Regions from separate parts of the Janthinobacterium sp. LPB2021202312-11-4 genome, predicted to be linked through region 1. Evidence: predicted binding sites of a transcription regulator. Region 1 holds the regulator's gene; each other region holds the start of a gene.
What was found. The regulator sigma-54, encoded in region 1, starts transcription at its own class of promoters, with help from an activator protein. The targets are predictions, from matches to a motif close to TGGCANGNAANCTGCTTT.
Positions count from the first base shown of each region.

Region 2: the regulator sigma-54 is predicted to act here: its motif matches at 2,563-2,580, upstream of nirB (nitrite reductase large subunit NirB).
Region 3: the regulator sigma-54 is predicted to act here: its motif matches at 3,350-3,367, upstream of hmpA (NO-inducible flavohemoprotein).

Region 1 is NZ_JBAGKV010000016.1:138,916-146,061, reverse strand. Features, by position in the region: gene V5E99_RS18280 (KpsF/GutQ family sugar-phosphate isomerase) at 1-338, shown strand, start outside; gene V5E99_RS18275 (KdsC family phosphatase) at 338-862, shown strand; gene lptC (LPS export ABC transporter periplasmic protein LptC) at 870-1,448, shown strand; gene lptA (lipopolysaccharide transport periplasmic protein LptA) at 1,492-1,983, shown strand; gene lptB (LPS export ABC transporter ATP-binding protein) at 1,983-2,708, shown strand; gene V5E99_RS18255 (RNA polymerase factor sigma-54) at 2,884-4,377, shown strand; gene hpf (ribosome hibernation-promoting factor, HPF/YfiA family) at 4,451-4,759, shown strand; gene ptsN (PTS IIA-like nitrogen regulatory protein PtsN) at 4,772-5,236, shown strand; gene rapZ (RNase adapter RapZ) at 5,239-6,096, shown strand; gene V5E99_RS18235 (HPr family phosphocarrier protein) at 6,112-6,387, shown strand; gene V5E99_RS18230 (ZIP family metal transporter) at 6,460-7,146, opposite strand, start outside.
Region 2 is NZ_JBAGKV010000021.1:17,191-24,336, reverse strand. Features, by position in the region: gene nirB (nitrite reductase large subunit NirB) at 1-2,358, opposite strand, end outside; gene V5E99_RS21175 (MSMEG_0569 family flavin-dependent oxidoreductase) at 2,803-4,098, opposite strand; gene V5E99_RS21170 (MSMEG_0570 family nitrogen starvation response protein) at 4,149-4,484, opposite strand; gene V5E99_RS21165 (sll0787 family AIR synthase-like protein) at 4,486-5,508, opposite strand; gene V5E99_RS21160 (MSMEG_0567/Sll0786 family nitrogen starvation N-acetyltransferase) at 5,501-6,061, opposite strand; gene V5E99_RS21155 (MSMEG_0568 family radical SAM protein) at 6,076-7,146, opposite strand, start outside; gene V5E99_RS21150 (Nit6803 family nitrilase) at 7,145-7,146, opposite strand, start outside.
Region 3 is NZ_JBAGKV010000011.1:146,192-153,337, forward strand. Features, by position in the region: gene V5E99_RS14340 (GNAT family N-acetyltransferase) at 129-587, opposite strand; gene V5E99_RS14345 (chemotaxis protein CheV) at 613-1,515, opposite strand; gene norR (nitric oxide reductase transcriptional regulator NorR) at 1,707-3,257, opposite strand; gene hmpA (NO-inducible flavohemoprotein) at 3,406-4,596, shown strand; gene V5E99_RS14360 (disulfide bond formation protein B) at 4,833-5,342, shown strand; gene cyoA (ubiquinol oxidase subunit II) at 6,140-7,084, shown strand; gene cyoB (cytochrome o ubiquinol oxidase subunit I) at 7,088-7,146, shown strand, end outside.

The sequences.
Region 1 (7,146 bases):
AAGTGCAACGTGGCACCCTGCTCAAGGATGCTCTGATGGAAATGACCCGCAAGGGTCTGGGCATGACCGCCATCCTGGAAACCGACGGCAAACTGGCCGGGATCTTCACCGACGGCGATTTGCGCCGCACCCTGGACCGCACCATCGACATCCACCACACGACCATCGACGAAGTCATGACCGTGCACGGCAAAACCGCCCGTGCCGACATGCTGGCGGCCGAGGCGCTGAAAATCATGGAAGACCACCGAATCAACGCACTGGTAGTCGTGGACAAGGAAGACCGCCCGATCGGCGCCTTCAACCTCTCCGATCTGCTGCGTGCAGGAGTAATGTGATGACCACCGACCTGCTGCAACGCGGCAAACAGATCAAACTGGCGGTTTTCGACGTGGACGGCGTGCTCACTGACGGGCGCCTGTATTTCCTCGAAGACGGCAGCGAATTCAAGACGTTCAGCACCCTCGACGGCCAAGGCATCAAGATGTTGATGGCGGCCGGCGTACAGACCGCTATCATCAGCGGTCGCAAAACCCCGGTCGTCGAACGTCGAGCGAAAAACCTCGGCATCCCGCACCTTTATCAGGGGCGCGAAGACAAACTGGTCGTACTCGACGAGCTACTTGCCCAACTCAACCTAAGCTATGAGCAAGTCGCCTACCTCGGTGACGACCTGCCAGACCTGCCGGTGATTCGCCGCGTCGGGCTGGGCATGGCCGTGGCCAATGCCGCCAGTTTCGTGCGCGAACACGCCCACGGCGTCACCCAGGCCCGTGGTGGCGAGGGTGCCGCCCGGGAATTTTGCGAGCTGATCCTGAGCGCCCAGGGCCGCCTCGATGCGGCCAACGCCGCGTATTTGTGAGCCTATTATGTTTATCCTGAGCAAAAAGTTTCGCAGATTCCTGCTGTTCGGTTGCATCGCTGCGATATTTGCCGCGGTCGGCTACTGGAACATCAGCCCGGAACGCTTCCTCGACAAGCCAGTGGCCAAGGTCGATGAAAGCGCGATCGACTATTACGCCTTGAACGCCCACAGCGTTCAGTACCTGCCTGACGGCGGCCTTCAGTACGACTTGACGTCCGACAAGGTCGAGCACCTTAAGGCAAGCGATGTGACACTGCTGACCAACCCCGACCTGAATATGTACCGCGGCACCGAGTTCCCATGGCACGTCACCAGCTTGCGCGGTGAAGTGAACCCGGATGGCACTCAAGTGGAACTGATCGACTCGGTGCGTATTGCACGCACCGACGAAAAGAACCGCGAAATGATTGTTACCAGCACCCGCATGACAGTGTTCCCGCAGCAGCAATATGCGCAGACCGAGCAACCCGTTAGAATCGACGGCGCTGGCGGTGTATCGACTGGCAACGGAATGAAAGCGTATTTGAAAGAAAGCAGGATACACCTGCTATCGAACGTAAGAGGACAGTATGAGGCTCGTTAAAACTCTCCCTATTTTGCTCAGTCTGGGCGCAGCACTGGGAAGCGTGAGCGCCTGGGCTCTGCCGAACGATCAAGAGCAGCCTATCCGCATTCAGGCCGACGACGCCCAACTGGACGACAAGCAAGGCATCGCCACCTATAAAGGTGATGTGATCATTACTCAAGGCTCGATGAAGGTCACCGGCAACACCGTGACCATCACCCGCACCCCGACCGGTGACATCGACGTGGTGACCTCGGTGGGCAACCTTGCCTACTTCGAGCAACTGCAGACCGCCGGCGACACCAAGCCTGTTCAAGGCTGGGGCGTGACCATCCAGTATCACGCGGCGCAAAACCGCGTCGTACTGATCGACAAGGCGAAAGTTGTCGACAAGGACAACAACGTCACCCAAGGCGAGAAAATCGTCTACGACACGGTCAAGAAGCTGGCAAGCGCCGGTCGCGCCACGGGCAACAAGGTCACCGAATCGCGTCCGCGTATCGACATGGTGATCCAGCCCAAGCCGAAAACCGACGCGAAAAAGGCCCAGTAATGGCGACTCTGAAAGCTCAGCATCTGGCCAAGGCCTACAAAAGCCGCCAGGTCGTGCGTGACGTCAGCCTGTCGATCGACAGCGGTCAGATCGTCGGCCTGCTTGGCCCGAACGGCGCCGGCAAGACCACCTGCTTCTACATGATCGTGGGCCTGGTACAGGCGGATCAGGGGCGCGTATTGATCGACGACCTGGACGTCAGCCACCAGCCAATGCACGGTCGTGCAAAGGCCGGTATCGGCTATCTTCCGCAAGAAGCGTCGATCTTCCGCAAACTGTCGGTGGCCGACAACATCATGGCCATCCTCGAGACCCGCAAGGAACTCGACAAGGCCGGTCGCCGCAAGGAGCTGGAAAGCCTGCTGCAGGAGTTCCACATCAGCCACATCCGTGACAACCTCGGCATGAGCCTGTCCGGTGGCGAACGCCGCCGTGTGGAAATCGCCCGCGCCCTGGCCACCAACCCGAAATTCATCCTGCTCGACGAACCTTTCGCCGGCGTGGACCCGATTTCGGTCGGCGATATCAAGCAGATCATCCATCACCTCAAGGCCAAGGGCATTGGCGTGCTGATCACGGACCACAACGTCCGTGAGACCCTGGATATCTGCGAAACAGCCTACATCGTCAACGATGGCCAACTGATCGCCGAAGGTGACTCCGCCACCATCCTGGCCAACGAACTGGTCAAGGAAGTGTACCTGGGTCATGAGTTCCGCCTGTAAGCACTGAAGTGTCTGGCAGTTGTCCGAGCGCCGGTTTCGATAAAGCTTTTTTATTGTTACAGCGCTCTAGGCAAACGTTGCGGTTTCGGGCATATAATTTGCTTAAGTTTGGCGCTCCGGCGCCCTGTAGTGGATGGCGCATGTGCGCCGGCGAATAAGGTGTTAAGCCCCTGCCATGAAACCATCGCTAGTCTTGAGAATGGGCCAGCAGCTGACGATGACACCTCAGCTGCAACAGGCCATCCGCCTGCTCCAATTGTCGACCCTGGACCTGCAACAGGAAATCCAGGAGGCCCTGGAGTCCAATCCGATGCTCGAACGCCAGGAAGAAGGCGACGACTTCGATAACGCCGACCCCTTGGCCGACAAAGCCGAACAGCAACCCAACGCCGATGTTTCGGAACCCTCCTACCAGGAAACCGCCCCGACGGTGGATAACCTCGAGGAAGGCGACTGGAACGAGCGCATTCCCAACGAACTGCCCGTCGACACCGCATGGGAAGACGTCTACCAGACCAGCGCCAGCAGCCTGCCAAGCAACGATGACGACGAGTGGGACTTCACCACCCGCACGTCGGCCGGCGAAAGCCTGCAAAGCCATCTGCTGTGGCAATTGAACCTGGCGCCGATGTCCGACACCGATCGCCTGATCGCCGTAACCTTGATCGATTGCATCAACAATCAGGGCTACCTGGACGAAACCCTTGAGGAAATCCTCGAAGCCTTCGATCCGGAACTGGACATCGAACTGGACGAAATCGAAGCTGTCCTGCACCGCATCCAGCAATTCGAACCGGCCGGTATCGGCGCCCGCAACCTGGGCGAATGCCTGTTGCTGCAATTGCGCCAATTGCCCGCCAAGACACCTTGGCTGGCCGAGGCCAAACGCCTGGTCACCGATTACATCGACCTGCTCGGCAGCCGCGACTACAGTCAGTTGATGCGCCGCATGAAGCTCAAGGAAGATGAACTGCGCCAGGTGATTGAACTGGTCCAGAGCCTCAACCCCCGCCCAGGTTCGCAGATCGAGTCCAGTGAAGCCGAATACGTCGTCCCCGATGTGATCGTGCGCAAGGACAACGAGCGCTGGCTGGTCGAGCTGAATCAGGAATCAGTACCGAAGCTGCGGGTCAACGCCCAGTACGCCGGTTTCGTGCGCCGCGCCGACACCAGCGCCGACAACACCTTCATGCGTAACCAGTTGCAGGAAGCCCGCTGGTTCATCAAGAGCCTGCAAAGCCGCAACGAAACCCTGATGAAAGTGGCCACCCAGATCGTCGAACACCAGCGCGGCTTTCTGGAGTACGGCGACGAAGCGATGAAACCGCTGGTCCTGCATGACATCGCCGAAGCGGTGGGCATGCATGAGTCGACGATTTCACGGGTAACCACGCAAAAATTCATGCATACCCCACGGGGCATATATGAACTGAAATACTTTTTCTCCAGCCATGTCAGCACCTCTGAAGGCGGCGAATGCTCGTCCACGGCGATCCGCGCGATCATCAAAAAACTGGTTGCGGCGGAAAATCAGAAAAAGCCGTTGAGTGACAGCAAGATCGCTGGTTTACTGGAGGCACAAGGCATTCAGGTGGCTCGCCGCACCGTCGCCAAGTACCGCGAGTCCTTAGGGATCGCGCCTTCGAGCGAACGCAAGCGGTTGATGTAAGCCACGCCACAGCGTTCCAGTGGCAGGTACCTTTACCTGCCGCTTTATGCACTGGCAACGAAGGAGAAGCTGTATGCAAGTCAACATCAGTGGACACCAACTGGAAGTGACCGAACCCCTGCGCACCTACATCGGCGAAAAACTCGACCGATTAGAGAGGCATTTCGACAAGATCACCAACGTGCAAGTCACGATGACCGTCGAGAAGCTGCTGCAGAAAATCGAAGCCACGCTGCATATTCCCGGCGGAGAAGTGGTCGCCAATGCCGAGCATAACGACATGTATGCCGCCATTGACCTACTGACCGACAAGCTGGATCGCCAACTTAAAAAGCATAAGGAAAAGACCCAGAGCCTCCTCCAGGGCGCAACCGGTCGTTAACACTCCCAACCCATGATCCGACTTGAAAACATCCTGACCCCCGGCCGTTCTTTAGTGAACGTGCCGGGCGGCAGTAAAAAGAAAGCCCTCGAACAAATTGCCAACCTGATCGCCCGGGAAGTCCCGGATCTGGAGATGCAAGATGTCTTCGAGGCTCTGATTGCCCGTGAAAAACTTGGCTCCACCGGTTTTGGCAACGGCATCGCCATTCCCCACTGTCGCCTCAAAGGTTGCACCTCGCCCATCAGCGCCCTGATGCACCTTGATGCCCCTATCGATTTCGACGCCATCGACGGCGCCCCGGTTGACCTGCTGTTTGTCCTGCTCGTCCCGGAAGCGGCCACCGATGCGCACCTTGAGCTGCTGCGCCAGATCGCCAGCATGCTGGATCGCAAGGAAGTACGCGAAAAACTGCGCAGTGCCCCGAGCAACGAAGCCTTGTATCAGGTCGTCCTGAGCGAGCAAAACGGTCACTAATCATGCGCCTGATCATCGTCAGTGGCCGTTCCGGCTCAGGTAAAAGTACCGCGCTCGATGTGCTCGAGGACAACGGCTACTACTGCATCGACAACCTGCCCGCCGGCCTGCTGCCGGAGCTGGCCGAACGCGCGCTGATTCATACCGAACTGGCACAGCCGCTGGTCGCCGTGTCCATCGACGCGCGCAACCTGCCCAGCCACTTGTCACGATTTCCTGAATTGCTGGAAGAAGTCCGCAGCCGGCATATCCAGTGCGATGTGCTGTACCTGGACGCCGACGAAGAAACCCTGCTCAAGCGTTTTTCCGAAACCCGTCGTCGTCACCCGTTGAGCAACGCCAATCGCTCACTGGCCGAGGCGATCGAAGACGAGACCCAATTGCTGGGGCCGATCGCGGATTTGGCCGACCTGAAGATCAACACCACCAACCTGAACCTGTATCAGTTGCGCGATACCATCAAGCTGCGGCTGCTGAATCAGCCCGAGCCCGGTACGGCGTTCCTGATCGAGTCGTTCGGGTTCAAGCGCGGCATGCCCGTGGATGCCGATGTAGTGTTCGACGTGCGCTGCCTGCCCAATCCTTACTGGAAGCCGGAGCTACGCGCACAGTCAGGGCTTGATCTGCCCGTGGCCGAGTACCTGGCGGCGCAGCCGGACGTCGAAGATATGTTCCAGGACATTTACACGTACCTGTTCAAGTGGTTGCCGCGCTTTGCCGCCAGCAACCGCGCCTACGTCACCGTTGCCATTGGCTGCACCGGCGGGCATCACCGCTCCGTCTACCTGACCGAACGTCTGGGCCAGGCCCTGCAACAATCCCTGAAGAACGTCCAGGTCCGCCACCGCGACCTCAGCTAAAGGATTCACACCGCGATGCCTGCTCTGGAAATTGAAATCATCAACAAACTGGGCCTGCATGCCCGTGCTTCCGCGAAATTCGTTGGCGTGGCCGGCGAGTTCAAGGATTGCACGATCCGGGTCGGACGTACGCCCGAGTCGATGGTTGACGGAAAAAGCATCATGGCGATGATGATGCTGGCTGCCGGCAAAGGGACCATCATCCACCTGAGCACCGAGGGTCAGCAGGCAGACGAAGCCTTGCAGGCATTGGTGAACCTGATCAACGACTACTTCGGCGAGGGCGGTTAAAAAAATCAAAAGATCACAGCCTTCGGCAGCTCCTGCGCCGACCCTGTAGGAGCGGCCAAAGGCTGCGATCTTTTATGCCAGTGCCGTGTCCATCACCATCATCAAACAAAACCCGATCAGCAACCCCAGGCTGGCCAGTTTGTCGTGACCATTGCGTCGCGACTCGGGTATGACCTCATGGGTCACCACCAGCAGCATTGCCCCGGCCGCCAGCGCCAGCCCCAACGGCAACAGCAGTTCCGCCAGGCTCACCAGCCACGCACACAACAGTGCGAAAACCGGTTCAACCAAACCTGACGCCGCACCGATCAGGAACGCCTTGACCCGCGACATCCCTGCCCCGGCCAACACCAACGCAATCACCAGCCCCTCGGGCACATCCTGCAAAGCGATGCCCATGGCCAGACTGTCCGCGTCGGGCATGCCGCCACCGGCCGAAACCCCGACCGCCATGCCTTCGGGAATGTTGTGGGCAATGATGGCGAACACGAACAACCAGATGCGCGGCGGGATCACCGGGCGTTGCAAGGTGCCGACGAGCATTTCCGGACTGGCGCCGGAGACCTTGCGATCCACCAGAAACAACCCGAATGCGCCGAGCAGGATGCCGAAGCTGATCAAGCCGCTGGCCGCCCAGGGTGTCAGCCCCAGGCTTTCGGCGGCGGCAATACCAGGGACGATCAACGAAAACGCCGTCGCCGCGAGCATCACCCCGGCGCCAAACCCGAGCAAGGTGTCACTGACCGCCAGCGGCATACG
Region 2 (7,146 bases), on a different contig from region 1:
TTCGAGTTCGTCTCCCAGGCCGAGGCTGTCGTTGATGATCACCTCGGTCAGGTAATCCAGACCGCCCTCCAGGCTTTCGCGCCAGACTGAGGTGCGCTGCAATTTGTCGGCGGTGCGGATGTAGAACATCAGGAAGCGGTCGATGTAGCGGATCAGGGTTTCATCGTCCAGGTCGGTGGCGAACAACTCGGCGTGACGCGGACGCATGCCGCCGTTGCCGGCGATGTACAGGTTCCAGCCTTTCTCGGTGGCGATCACGCCCACGTCCTTGCTCTGGGCTTCGGCGCATTCACGGGCGCAACCGGACACCGCGAATTTGAGTTTGTGTGGCGAACGCAGGCCCTTGTAACGGTCCTCGATCAGCAGGGCCATTTTCACGCTGTCCTGCACGCCGTAACGGCACCAGGTGCTGCCAACGCAGGACTTCACCGTGCGCGTCGATTTGCCGTAGGCGTGGCCGGTTTCGAAGCCGGCCTCGATCAGCTCGCTCCAGATGTCCGGCAACTCATGCAACTGTGCGCCAAACAGGTCGATACGCTGGCCGCCGGTGATTTTGGTGTAGAGGTCGTATTTCTTCGCCACCACGCCAATCGCGATCAGTTTGTCAGCGGTGATCTCGCCGCCGGGGATGCGCGGTACCACGGAGTACGTGCCGTTTTTCTGCATGTTGGCCATGAAGGTGTCGTTGGTGTCCTGCAACGGCACCAGTGAGGTGTCCATGATCGGCTGGTTCCAGCACGAGGCGAGGATCGAGCCCACCGCCGGCTTGCACACGTCGCAACCGGTATGGCCACGGCCGTGCTTGGCCAGCAGTTCTTCGAAGGTGATCAACCCTTCTACCCGCACCAAGGCATAGAGTTCCTGGCGGGTGTAGGCGAAGTGTTCGCACAGGCTCTTGTCGACACTGACGCCACGGGCAATCAGTTCATGCTCGAAGACTTGCTTGAGCAGGCCGGCGCAACCGCCGCAACCGGTGCAGGCCTTGGTTTGCGCCTTGAGCAGGCCGAGGTCGGTGCAGCCGCCATCGATGGCCGAGCAGATCGAGCCTTTGGTGACGTTGTGGCAGGAGCAGACCGTCGCCGATTCGGGCAACGCGCCCGGGCCGAGGGTCGGTGCGCCTTCGGACGACGGCAGAATCAGGCTGGCCGGCTCCGACGGCAACGCAATCGCGTTCTGCATGTATTGCAGCAGCGTGTCGTAGTAACTGTTGTCCCCGACCAGCACCGCGCCGAGCACGTGCTTGCCACTGGCATCCACCACCAGGCGCCGGTAACTGGCGCTGGCCTCGTCGATAAACTGATAGCTGCGGGCGCCCGGCGTATGGGCGTGGGCATCGCCGATAGAACCGACATCGACCCCCAGCAGTTTGAGTTTGGTCGACATGTCCGCGCCAATGAAGGGCTCGGCCACCTCGTTGCACAACTGGGCGGCGACGCCACGGGCCATCTGGTAACCCGGCGCGACCAGGCCAAACACGCTGCCATTCCAGGACGCACACTCGCCGATGGCGTAGATATTCGGGTCGCTGGTCAGGCACTGGCCGTCCACCACGACACCGCCGCGCGGACCGATCTCCAAGGCACTTTGCCGGGCCAGCGCATCCTGGGCACGGATACCGGCGGAGAACACGATCAGGTCGGTTTCAAGGAATTCGTCATTGGCAAAATTCATCCGGTAGCGGTACTGCTCGCCCGGGCTGATCGATTGAGTGGCGCGGGACAGGTGCACACCCACGCCCAGCCGTTCGATCTGGGTCTTGAGCGCAAACCCGCCGAGGTCATCCAGTTGCACCGGCATCAAGCGCGGCGCGAACTCCACCACATGTGCTTCCAGCCCCAGGCTTTTCAGCGCATTGGCGGCTTCAAGGCCGAGCAAGCCACCGCCCACCACCACGCCACGCCGGGCGTTGGCCGCTGCGGCACGGATCGCGTCAAGGTCTTCAAGGGTGCGGTACACCAGCCGCGAATCGCCCTCGGCACCTTCAATTGGCGGCACAAACGGGTAGGAACCGGTGGCCAGGACCAATTTGTCGTAGCCGACACACCCTTGCGCGGTAATCACTTCGCGCCGAACCCGGTCGATTTCCAGCACCGGCACGCCCAAATGCAAGGTGACACCGGGCGTCTGGTACAGCGACGCCTCGGACAGCGCCAGCGACTCGGCGTCGCGACCGGTGAAGTATTCGGAAAGGTGCACACGGTCGTAGGCACGCATCGGCTCTTCGCTGAAGACGTGCAGCCGATAGTGCTCCAGCGCTCCGCGCTCGATCAGTTGCTCGACACAATGATGTCCGACCATGCCATTGCCGATCACGATCAGCGTTTGCAGTTTGTTCAACGCGGCAACATTGGAATTCATAGAGGCACCCATTCACAGCCAATCACGGTTCAAAAAGCAAAAAAAAACGCCTGAAACCTTGCGGTTCCAGGCGTCTTTGCCTGTTCTTTTGCGGTGTCGAAACCAGACGTCTATGCCTGATCCACCGATGTTGCCCATGACCTGATCGTCGTTGACCGGTTGGGCGGCCCTTCTATTGCGTTAATGGCGGGCCTTGGTGGGGTCTATGCAGTGTTTGTGCCAGTGATTCATGAGCGGCCCCGCTACCGGGGCTCGCAGCGCCGTTTTACTGGGCCGCACACCCTGGATTGGCGGTTATGGCTGAAGATTCGAATGCTCCGGACCGATGAAATCGGCGCCGCTGTTTGCCTTGGGTTAGTGCAAGTCGCGGCGCCGGGGCTTTATAAGAGTGCACGACGCGTCGACCTGCCTTGCCCCCGCAGCCAATTTTCCAGCCGCTCGGCGTCAGGCTTTCTGGCCGGAATGCAGCTTGGGCTGAATGTGCGACGCCACCATTTGATCCACCAGGTACCGGGCATCCTGGGCCACTCCGGAGAAACGTCCAGACCCCCAGGTGTATAACCATGGCAATCCGAGGAAGTACAACCCAGGCTGCGCCGTGACCCCGCGCTTGTGCCCGGGATGGCCGCGACCGTTGAAGACTGGGGCCTCGACCCAAGTGAAGTCCGGGCTGAAGCCGATGCACCAGATGATGCTGGTGATGCCTTCGGCCTCAAGGTCCAGCTCGCTGCGCTCTTGCTCGGGCGTCCAGCTCGGCTGATAACGCTCGCCGGGCGGCGCATCGATCGAGTGCTGCTCGATGTACTTGTCGATCGAGCCATTGATCCGGTTATAGACCGCGTCGGCGCTGTCGAGGTTTTCCGCCAGGTTGTTCGCAAACTGCAAGCGAGTGCCCTGCAACCCGTCAAGACGACCGAACAACTGCATGCCTTCACGAGCGAAGTTGCGCAGGTCGATGTCCCGCCCACCATCGCGCCCCGTGACGTAGTGATTGGTGTTGTCGCGCACGCCTTCACGCAGCGGATGGGTGTCGACGCCGATGTCGTAGTAGCCCATTTCCGCCAGCCAGTCGACCACGTCCCGGCCCCGGTAAAAACGCGCGCAACGCGGTGCGTCACCAACTGCCAGATAGACCTTGCGACCGGCCAGGTGCAGATCTTCGGCGATTTGCGCACCCGACTGACCGGAACCGACCACCAGCACATTGCCGGTGGGCAATGCTTGGGGATTGCGGTATTGCTCGGAGTGGAGCTGGTGAATGCTTGCCGGCAAACGCTCGGCCAGGCGCGGGATGATCGGCGTGTGATAACCGCCCGACGCGACAATCACCTGATCGGCGGTGAACTCACCTTTGGAGGTGTGCACCTCGAAGCCACCCACGGCGCGAGGAACCACCCGTTGCACGGCGACGCCTTCACGGACCGGCGCATTCACCGATTTGACGAAGCCGGCCAGGTACTCGTTGATCTCATCCTTCTTCATAAAGCCGTGTGGGTCAGTGCCCTTGAAGTCCTCGGTGTAGGTGTAGCCCGGCAATGCGCACTGCCAGTTGGGCGTCACCAGGCTGAAAGCATCCCAGCGCTGATTACGCCAGGCGTGGGTCACGCTGTGCTTTTCCAGCACCAGGTGATCGACGCCCTCCTGTTGCAAGTAATAGCTGGCCGATAGCCCGGCCTGACCGCCGCCGACGACGATCACGCTGTGGTGGGCGGGTTTGATGGATGTGAGGTGGCTGGTCATGACGCGCTCCGGTACTCGGTAACGAAAAGGGTTAAGGGAAAATCGATGAATCAGAATGAACTCCAGCCCGCACCGATCACCTGGCCGGCGCCTTCGGTGCGCATGGCCAGAACCTCCACATGCCCGATCGCGTGATCGGGCTCGACGAGATAGCTGGCCTGGCCCTTGAGCGAACTCAAGGTGTCCATCGCCGAGCTGCAATAGAAGCCCTTGACCTGCTTGACCCGTTCCGAGGCGTTGTTCAGTGCGCTTTCGATGCGCAGCAGAAAGTCCGTCAGCGGGTAACTGGCGCCCTCCTCCAGGTATTGGTAAATCACGGTCGAGGGCGAATAGCCGGTCGCTTCCTTGCCATTGGGCCAGCGGATTTTGAAATTGACGGCGGGCATGTCAGTGCTCCTGTTGATTCAGGTTTAAAGGGGTCAGATCCAGATGGGAGTAGCCAAAACCGGTGAACGGCTGCGTGCGCAGGTTCCAGAATTCGCCGCGTTGTTCGCCGAGCTGAACGCTCATCGCGCCGCTGGCGTTAACCTGGCCGATGCGTTCACACCGCAAGCCTTCAAAGGCAAACGCGGTTTGTACCTGTGGCCAGTCCTGCTCATTGAGGGTCATCAAAAAGCCGTAGCTGGGGAACACCTGCAGCCAGCGCGCAAGATCGGCGTCCGGCGGACACGGCAGCGCCGCCAAATCGATGGAGGCGCCGCACCCGGTGGTTTCCAGCAGCATCAACAAACTGCCGAGGACCCCGGCATTGCTGATGTCTTTGGCCCCGTGCAACAGCCGGGCTTCGGCCAGGCGCGGCAGCACGTCGAGCTTGCTGCGCAAGCGCTCGGCCGGAACGCCTTCGAAGGCTTTCCAATAGGTGCTGTCGGCATGCCAGGCGCCTTCAAGGTCCACCGCCATGGCGATGACCTGACCGGGCGCAACATGCAGGGTCGAAAGCAATGTTTGCGCAATGCCGGTAATCGCTACGGCCAGCGCCGCCGGGTTACCCGCCGTGAGGCTGGTGTGTCCGCCGGCCAGCACCAAGCCATAGGCTTCGCACGCGTCGCGGATGCCCGCCAACAGTTGTTGCGCGGCGGTGTTGTCGTGATGCCAATAGGCGTTGACCACCGCCGTCGCGCGACCGCCCATGGCGGTGATGTCGCTGACATTGGCCATGACCGCTGACCACCCGGCAAACCACGGTGCCGCTTCGACGAAGGCCGGCAACATGCCTTCGATGGCCAGCAACTGAAAATGATCGCCACAGGCAATCGCCGCCGTGTCATCCCCGGGCAAGGCGTAAAGCTGTTCACGGGTCAGTGATCGTTGTGTGCTGCCGATAACGGCGGCGGGTTGCTGGATCGCCTGTTTCGAGCGCATCGCCGGGGTGCTGCGCAATCTGTCGAGCAGAGCCGTCAGATCAGTCATGGCGAGCCGCCTTCAGCGCACGCAATGACACCTGGCGCGGCATCAACGGGTAGCTCGGCAAATCCGCCTGCATCAAACAATGGGGCTGGCCGAGCAACGCCAAGTGTTCGAGGGTTCGCCAATGCAAACCATGGAAATAGCTTTCATTCTGCGCCTGCACCGTGGCGCGAAACACCTCGCAGCCCAGTTCCTTGGCCCGCGACACCGCTTCGTTGACCAGCGCCTTGCCGATCATGCTGTGCCGCCGATACGCCGGGGCCACGCACAACCGCCCGCCGAACCACAGCCCCGGCTCCGGCTGATAGATGCGCACCGCGCCGACCACCTGATCGGCCATCCCGCAATTGCCGGACAGGGCGACAATGGCAATCGCCTGGAAATCATGGCGGTCCTTGTCCTGCACCAGCAGTTGTTGCTCGTCGGAAAACACCGAGCGGCGCAAGGCGAAATAGGCCTGTTTCTCCCAGTGTTCGCTGGCGGGCTTGACCAACAGCTCACCGGCACGGAACGGTTCAAACGTGCTGTCGACCAAAGCAAAGGCGAGATTAGACATGGCGCTTCTCCGGCTTATTCGTAGCTTTTCAGGGCCGAGCACGCGCCGCATTTGGCGCAGCCGGCATTGATCTGATCCGAGTGCAAACCGTGACGACGCAGGCTCGCGCCGATCTGCGGGTACAAGCGGGCCATCATCGCGCTGTCGGGTTTGGGGTGATGGGCCAACGGCGTGCCGTCGATGGGTACGAACGGCACCACGAACGGGTACACACCCAGCGCGCATAACCGCTCGCTCATCTCGCTGATCGCCGCTTCGCTGTCGCCCAGGCCGGCGAGGATGTAGGTGCTGACCTGACCCCGACCGAAGACCTCGACCGCCGCGCTGAACGCCTCGAAATAGCGGCTCAGTGGCACTTCGGCCTTGCCCGGCATGATCCGCTGGCGCACTTCATCGGTGACCGCTTCCAAGTGCATGCCCAGCGACACCACGCCGCTGTCGGCCAGGCGCTGGAACCAGCGATCATCGTCCGGCGGCTCGCATTGCGCCTGAATCGGCAGAGCGACCGCTGCGGTCACTGCGGCGGCGGACTCACACAAAATCGCCGCGCCACGGTCCGGGGTTTGCGGGGTGCCGGTGGTCATCACCATGTGCTTGACGCCATCGAGCTCGACTGCGGCTTTGGCCACTTCCGCCAATTGCTGCGGACGCTTGCGGGCGATGGTTTTACCTGCCGCCAGCGACTGGCCGATGGCGCAAAACTGGCAGGAGCTGCCGCGATCATTGAAGCGAATGCAGTGTTGTAAAACAGTAGTCGCGAGCACATCACTACTGTGCAGCGTGGCGATTTTCCAATAGGGAATCCCGTCGGCGGTGCTCAAGCCGTAGAACTTCGGCACACCGGGCATCTGCACCTGGCCGACCTGCAAGCCTTCGCGAAAGATCAACGTCTGGCTGCCATCGGCGCTGGGTTGCGCTTGATACGGTGAATCCTGCGAGGCCTGATTGAGGATCGGCACCATCATGGTCCGGCTGCCGAAACTCAGCGCCTTGTGGTCCGACGGCCCGGCGCCCCCCTGCCGGGACAAGCCGTTTTGCGCAGCGGGCCAGCGCACGCCGTGGCATTGCAGTTCGGCCAGCAATTC
Region 3 (7,146 bases), on a different contig from region 1:
CCAGGGTTGGAGTATGCCCCAAGCGTTTCGAATGGCCGACACCGCCAAGATCGCAGCCTTCGGCAGCTCCTACCGTTGGAATGCGATCTTCCGTAGGAGCTGCCGAAGGCTGCGATCTTTTAACGGTATCAGGCCGGCACTAATTCCCGGCGAACCACCCGCATCCCGGCGTTTTCATACAATCGCTGCGCCCGAAGGTTGTCCTCCAGCACTTTCAAATCGACAAAGCCTTCGCGGCGCTGCTGAAACACTTTGAAAGCATGTAGCAGCAACGCATGACCGAGTCCCAGGCGCTGGGCGCGAGGATGCACCACCAGATTCTTGATGTAGGCGCTGGTCCAGCACTGACAAACGCCGACGACACCTTGGTCATCTAGGGCGATGAAACACAGGCTCGGATCGTATTCCGGATCGGTCTCAAAACGCCGCTGCCAGACGTCGAGCGCCGGCACGCGACCGCCGCCTTCGCGATAACCGAGCGCCATCAACTGATGCACGGCTTCGGCGAGTTCGGGGCGGTATTGGCTCAGTTCAACGCCGCTGGGCCAGGCGATGGCTGGCACCGCCTCGGTGAGGTCGCGGCGCATTAAAAAGCAAAAGTCCTCGGCCAACTCAGTGTCCCTGTTCGGCGACAGCCTTGGCGGCTTCGATCAGGCATTTGGTCAGTTCTGGCGAAGAGAACTTGGTCAGCACCGCGTTGGCCCCGGCCAGACGGGCCTTTTCGCTGTTCATCGCGCTGTCCAGCGAGGTGTGCAGCAGCACGTAGAGGTGCGAGAAGTCCGGGGTTTCGCGCAGGGTGCGGGTGAAGGCGTAGCCGTCCATTTCCGACATTTCGATGTCCGAGACGATCAGGTTGATCTGCTGGGCGGTGCCTTGCAGGTCCAGCAGGCAGTCGATGGCTTCCTTGGCGCTGCGGGCGGTGTGGCATTGCAGGCCGAGGTTGCGCAGGGTGTGCACCGATTGTTGCAGCGCGGTCTGGCTGTCGTCGACCACCAGAATCCGCGCGTTACCGAGGACTTCGGCGTCTTCCATGCTCAGTTCGGTCGGGGCGGTTTCGATCTGCGCCGGGGCGATGCCGTGGATGACTTTTTCGATGTCCAGCACTTGCACCAGCACGCCATCGACCGAGGTCACGCCAGTGATGTACGAACGCACGCCGCCAGAGCCGAAGGGTGGCGGGCGGATGTCGGTGGTCAGGCAGTGGACGATCTTGCTCACCGCTTGAACGTGCAGGCCCTGTTTGGAGCGGCTGACGTCGGTGACGATCAGGCAGCCGCCGTTCGGGTCTTCCAGCGGTCGCTCGCCAATGGCGCGGCTCAGGTCGATCACCGACAACGACGCGCCGCGCAGGGTGGCGATGCCTTTGACGTGTGGATGCGACTCCGGCAGCTTGGTCAGCGGCGGGCAAGGGATGATTTCACTGACTTTCAGCAGGTTGATCGCCATCAGCTTGCCGCTGCGCAAGGTAAACAGAAGAAGCGAAAGTGAATCTGCGCGGGCTTTGGTGGTGGACATAAAAACCTTCTTTGGAGAAAGGTGATGGGCGAGTGGAACATCGCCAAAAGCTATTGATGCCGGGTTATCGACTTGATGGGAGCAGGCTTTAGCAGCAATAGATGTGGGGTGGATCAAAAGATCGCGGTCTTCGGCAGCTCCTACAGGGAAATGTGATCGGCGCAGGAGCTGCCGAAGGCTGCGATCTTTGGTTATTTCATCCCCAATCTCTTGGCCATGCGCCCCAGGTTCGCTCGATCCAAGCCTAGCTCACGGGCCGCGCTCGCCCAATTGTTGTGGTGGCGTTCCAGACAAGCGTTGATCAATTGCCGCTGATACTCCTCGGTCGCCGCGCGCAAGTCACCCGAGACCAACGTCACCGGGCTGACGGCCGGTTGCTCGGCAGGCCGTTCGACGGTGCCGTGGGGCAAGTCGAGGTCCGCTGCGCTCAGGCTGAGAATCTTCGGCCGTTCCTTGCAGTTGCCCAGGGCTTTCAACGCGCTGCGGCCGATCAAGTGCTCCAGTTCCCGCACATTTCCCGGCCACGGATACGCGAGCAGCGCCGCTTGGGCATCGCTGTTCAGGCGCAGGCTGTTGAGGCCCATGCGCGAGCGGTTCTGTTCGAGAAAGAAGCCGCTGAGCAGCAACACATCCCGCCCGCGATCCCGCAGCGCCGGCACCAGCAGCGGGTACACGCTCAGGCGATGATAGAAGTCGGCGCGGTAGCGGCCGCTGCGCACTTCTTCGGCGAGGTCGCGGTTGGTCGCCGCGATCAGCCGCACATCGACCTGATGTTCCTTGTCCGAGCCCAGCCGCTGCAATTGGCCGCTTTGCAGCACCCGCAAGAGTTTGGCCTGCACGGTGAGGGACAACTCGCCGACTTCATCGAGGAATAACGTACCGCCATTGGCCAGTTCGAACTTGCCGCGCCGGTCATTCAGCGCCCCGGTGAACGCGCCGCGCACGTGGCCGAACAGCTCGCTCTCGACCAGCGTGTCCGGCAGAGCCGCGCAGTTGAGGCTGATGATCGGTTTGTCGGCACGCGGGGACGCGGCGTGGATCGCCTGGGCCACCAGTTCCTTGCCGACCCCGGTTTCCCCGGTGATCAGCACGGTCAGGTCGCTGCCGCCCACCAGATTGATTTCTTCCACCAGGTGTTTGTGGGTCTTGCTCTGGCCGATCATCTCGCGGTTCTGCTGGCCGCTGGCCTGACGGTAGACCTCGGCGCGCTGGTGTTCGTCTTCGGCGCGATTGGCCAGCCGTTCGATGCGCTCGGCGGCGTTGACGGTGGCGGCGGCGAGGCTGGCGAACGCTTGCAAGGCGTCCAGTTCGATGGGCTCGAAGCGCTCCGGGTCCAGGGCATCGAGGGTCAGCAGGCCCCACGGGCGTTCATCGATAAACAGCGGGCAGCCCATGCAGTCATGGACTTCCAGATGTTCGTCGAGGCCATCGACCAAGCCGTCATAGGGGTCGGGCAAATCGCTGTCGGCGGCGAAACGGGTTGGGCCGGGGCTGCTGAGCAACGCTTCGAAACGCGGGTGTTCGCTGACTTTGAAACGTCGGCCCAGGGTGTCGGTGCTCAAGCCGTCCACCGCCAGCGGCACCAGCCAATCGCCATCAAGGCGCAGCAGGGCGGCGGCGTCGCAGGGCAGCAGGGCGCGCATGGCTTCGAGCAGGCGTCGATAACGCTCGCCTTCGGGCAGTTCGCGGGACAGGTCGGAGACCAGGGGCAGCAGGGCGGTGAGCAGGGATTTTGCAGTCATAGTGACTCCATGTAGTCGGCAGGACTATAAAGCACTGTGTGTCGATATGACTACGAACAGTTCAAGTTACTGATTTTTAAGGTTTTAAATCTTGGCATGGAAACTGATAAGTAAAGGGTATTCACATAAAAGCTCAGGAGTCGCCCTAATGCTTAGCGTTCAAGACCGTGCCATCGTCAAATCCACCGTGCCGCTGCTGGAAAGCGGTGGCGAAGCGCTGATCACTCACTTCTACCGCATGATGCTCTCCGAATACCCGGAAGTCCGCCCACTGTTCAACCAGGCCCACCAGGCCAGCGGCGATCAGCCCCGTGCCCTGGCCAACGGCGTGCTGATGTATGCGCGGCACATCGACCAACTCGACCAGTTGGGCGATCTGGTGGCGAAGATCATCAATAAACACGTGGCCCTGCAAATCCTCCCGGAACACTACCCGATTGTCGGTACCTGTCTGCTGCGGGCGATTGCCGAAGTGCTGGGCGAAGAAATCGCCACGCCTGAAGTCATCGCGGCATGGGGCGCGGCTTACGGTCAATTGGCCGATATTCTGATCGGTGCCGAAACCAGCATCTACGATCAGAAAGAGCAGGCACCGGGCGGCTGGCGCGGGGCGCGGGAGTTCATCGTTGCCGGCAAGGTCGAGGAAAGTGCGGAAATCATCTCGTTCTACTTCGAACCGGCCGACAAAGGTCCGATCCTCGCCGCTGAGCCGGGCCAGTACATCGGCATGAAACTGATCCTCGACGGTGAAGAGATTCGTCGTAACTATTCACTGTCGTCGCTGACTTCCCAATCGGACAACGGCCAGTACCGCATCAGCGTCAAACGCGAAACCGGCGGCCGGGCCTCCAACCATTTGCACGATCAACTACATGTCGGCGCGAGCATCCAGCTGTTTCCGCCCTCGGGCGAGTTCACCCTGACCGCCAGCGACAAACCGCTGGTGTTGATCAGCGGCGGTGTGGGCATTACCCCGACCCTGGCGATGCTCGAAGCGGCGCTGGCGACCGAGCGGCCGGTCCACTTTATTCACTGTGCCCGTAACGGCAGCGTGCATGCGTTCCGTGACTGGATCGACGGGTTGGCCGCGCGTCATCCGCAGCTCAAGCGCTTCTATTGCTACGCCGAAGACGATGGCGTGAGCCCGGCGGCGGACAAGGTCGGGTTGTTGAGTCAGGAACAACTGGGCGCGTGGTTGCCGCAGCAGCGCGACCTGGACGCTTACTTCCTCGGGCCGAAGGGCTTTATGGCGGCGATCAAGCGTCACCTCAAAGCGCTGGGCGTGCCGGAGAAGCAGAGCCGTTATGAGTTTTTTGGGCCGGCTTCTGCGCTTGAGTAAGTCGATGTGATGGGGTGAACCCGCAAAGATCGCAGCCTGCGGCAGCTCCTACAGGGATCGCATATACCCGTAGGAGCTGCCGCAGGCTGCGATCTTTTGATCTTGTTGTTCAAAACTTAATCCCTTCTTAACCGGCCTATCGTCTATTCCCCGACATCTACCGGCGCGCACCTGGCTCTCAACCGTCACGGTCTGCGTGTAGACTTCCGGCAATCGATATCTAGAAGGGAAACGCGATGAGTGACGAAACAATGCGGCTGGGCCGTGAGCGGCGCTTTCTGGTTTTGCTGGGCATCATCTGCCTGGCGCTGATCGGTGGGGCGCTGTACATGCAGGTGGTTCTGGAAGAGGCGCCGTGCCCGCTGTGTATCCTGCAGCGCTATGCCTTGTTACTGATCGCGCTCTTCGCCTTTATCGGCGCGGCCATGCGCACCCGCCGCAGCATTACGGTGTTTGAGGTGCTGGTGGTGATCAGCGCACTCGGTGGCGTCGCAGCGGCCGGGCATCACGTTTATACCCAGTTCTACCCGGCGGTCAGCTGCGGCATTGATGTGCTGCAACCGATTGTCGATGGCTTGCCGCTGGCGAAGATTTTCCCGCTGGTGTTCCAGGTCGACGGCTTCTGCTCCACGCCGTATCCGCCGATCCTCGGCCTGTCGCTGGCGCAGTGGGCGCTGGTGGCGTTTGTGCTGGTGGTGGTGCTGGTGCCGTTACTGGTGTCGCGTAACCGCAAGGCAATCCGCTAACCCGTCGCGTTAAAAAAGCGCCCCGGTTCTCGTAAAGAGGACCGGGGCGTTTTGCGTTTCAGGGCTCTGGCAAAAGACCTTGATTGAAAACAAGGAGAGGGGTGTGACGTGTGCGACATGTTGTCACAGCTCGAGTGTCGCAAGGCATTACAAGCGCTCGAATTGGTGCATAGCTAAGCAATGAAACGAGCGGCTCGGGGCGTCCGTCCATTCAAGCGCTGTCACGGGTAAACAGGCAGTTTTAACAGGCCCCGGCGAACCGCTGGAACCCTGCCATGTCGGGGGTTTGGCAGGGGTGGGGGAAGGCAAAGCGCCATGAAGGCTGTCTGAACTGCGGGTGGTAGCCCCACAAATTTTGGTGTTTTTGTTGAGAATTAATTTCGATACCATGCTGAACTTTTGCAAAATCCGTTAATGATTGTTGCTGGAACGGATAAAAATTATTTCGAGATGAGACATGGTTTATACAACGCTACGTATCTACAATCGCCCGCACTGAATTCCCGGCACTGCTCTCGTCTGAGCAGAATAGGGCGTCGAGAAGCCTAGCGGCTTTATGCGACCCCCAGGTGTCGGTGCCTTTCCGACTATCCGCACCAAATGGAATTGGTCTGTAACAAGGCCTTTGACCACGAATTCGAATAAGAACTCACCGCTAGCCCAGGATTTGTCGAACAGCGTCTGACGCGCGACGGGCAGCCCTTATTCAATCCAAGAAAAATGCCAACCCTTGGCAGGGTGAAGTGTTGGCGATCAAAACCCAACTGCATTGCGCAAGCTGCTTTAGAGGTCGTGAGATGAGTAAAAACAGGTACCCCAGACTACTAGGCTTATTGCCGCTGCTCGGCACGTTGCTGCTGTCAGGCTGCAACATGACCTTGCTCGACCCCAAGGGCCAGGTGGGCCTGGATGAGCGAAACCTGATCATCACCGCAACGCTGCTGATGCTGTTGGTCGTTGTGCCGGTCATCGTCATGACGTTCCTGTTCGCCTGGAAATATCGCGCTTCCAACCAGGACGCGGTCTACGCGCCCAAGTGGTCGCACTCCACCAAGATCGAAATCGCGGTGTGGGCTGTTCCGGTCCTGATCATCATTGCCCTGGGTTACGTGACCTATAAGTCGACCCACGCACTGGACCCGTACCGTCCGCTGGATTCCGACGTCAAGCCGATCACCGTTGAAGTGGTCGCCATGGACTGGAAATGGCTGTTCATCTACCCGGAACAAGGCATCGCCACCGTTAACAAACTGGTGTTCCCGGCTAACACGCCAATCAACTTCAAAGTGACCTCCGACACCGTGATGAACTCGTTCTTCATCCCGGGCCTGGGCGGCCAGATCTACGCGATGGCGGGCATGCAGACCAAGCTGCACCTGATTGCCAACCAGAACGCTGAATTCGACGGTATCTCGGCCAACTACAGCGGCGCGGGTTTCACCGGCATGAAGTTCAAAGCTATCGCCACTTCCCAGGCGGATTTCGATGCCTGGGTCAGTGATGTCAAGAAGGCACCTAAACAGCTGGAAAAAGCTGAATACGAAGCCCTTTCCAAACCAAGCCAGAACAACCCAGTCGAACTCTACGCCTCGTTCACGCCAAACCTGTTCCAGATCATCCTCGACAAGTACGAAGGCATGAAACCGGGCAAGCCAATGCACCACGAAGGTAAAGAGCACGAAATGGCCGCCATGGAAGGGATGGACATGAGTTCGCATTCAGCTGCCGGGGCAGAGGAGTAAACGATGTTTGGTAAATTAAGTTGGGAAGCGATCCCGTTCCACGAGCCGATTGTGATGATTAC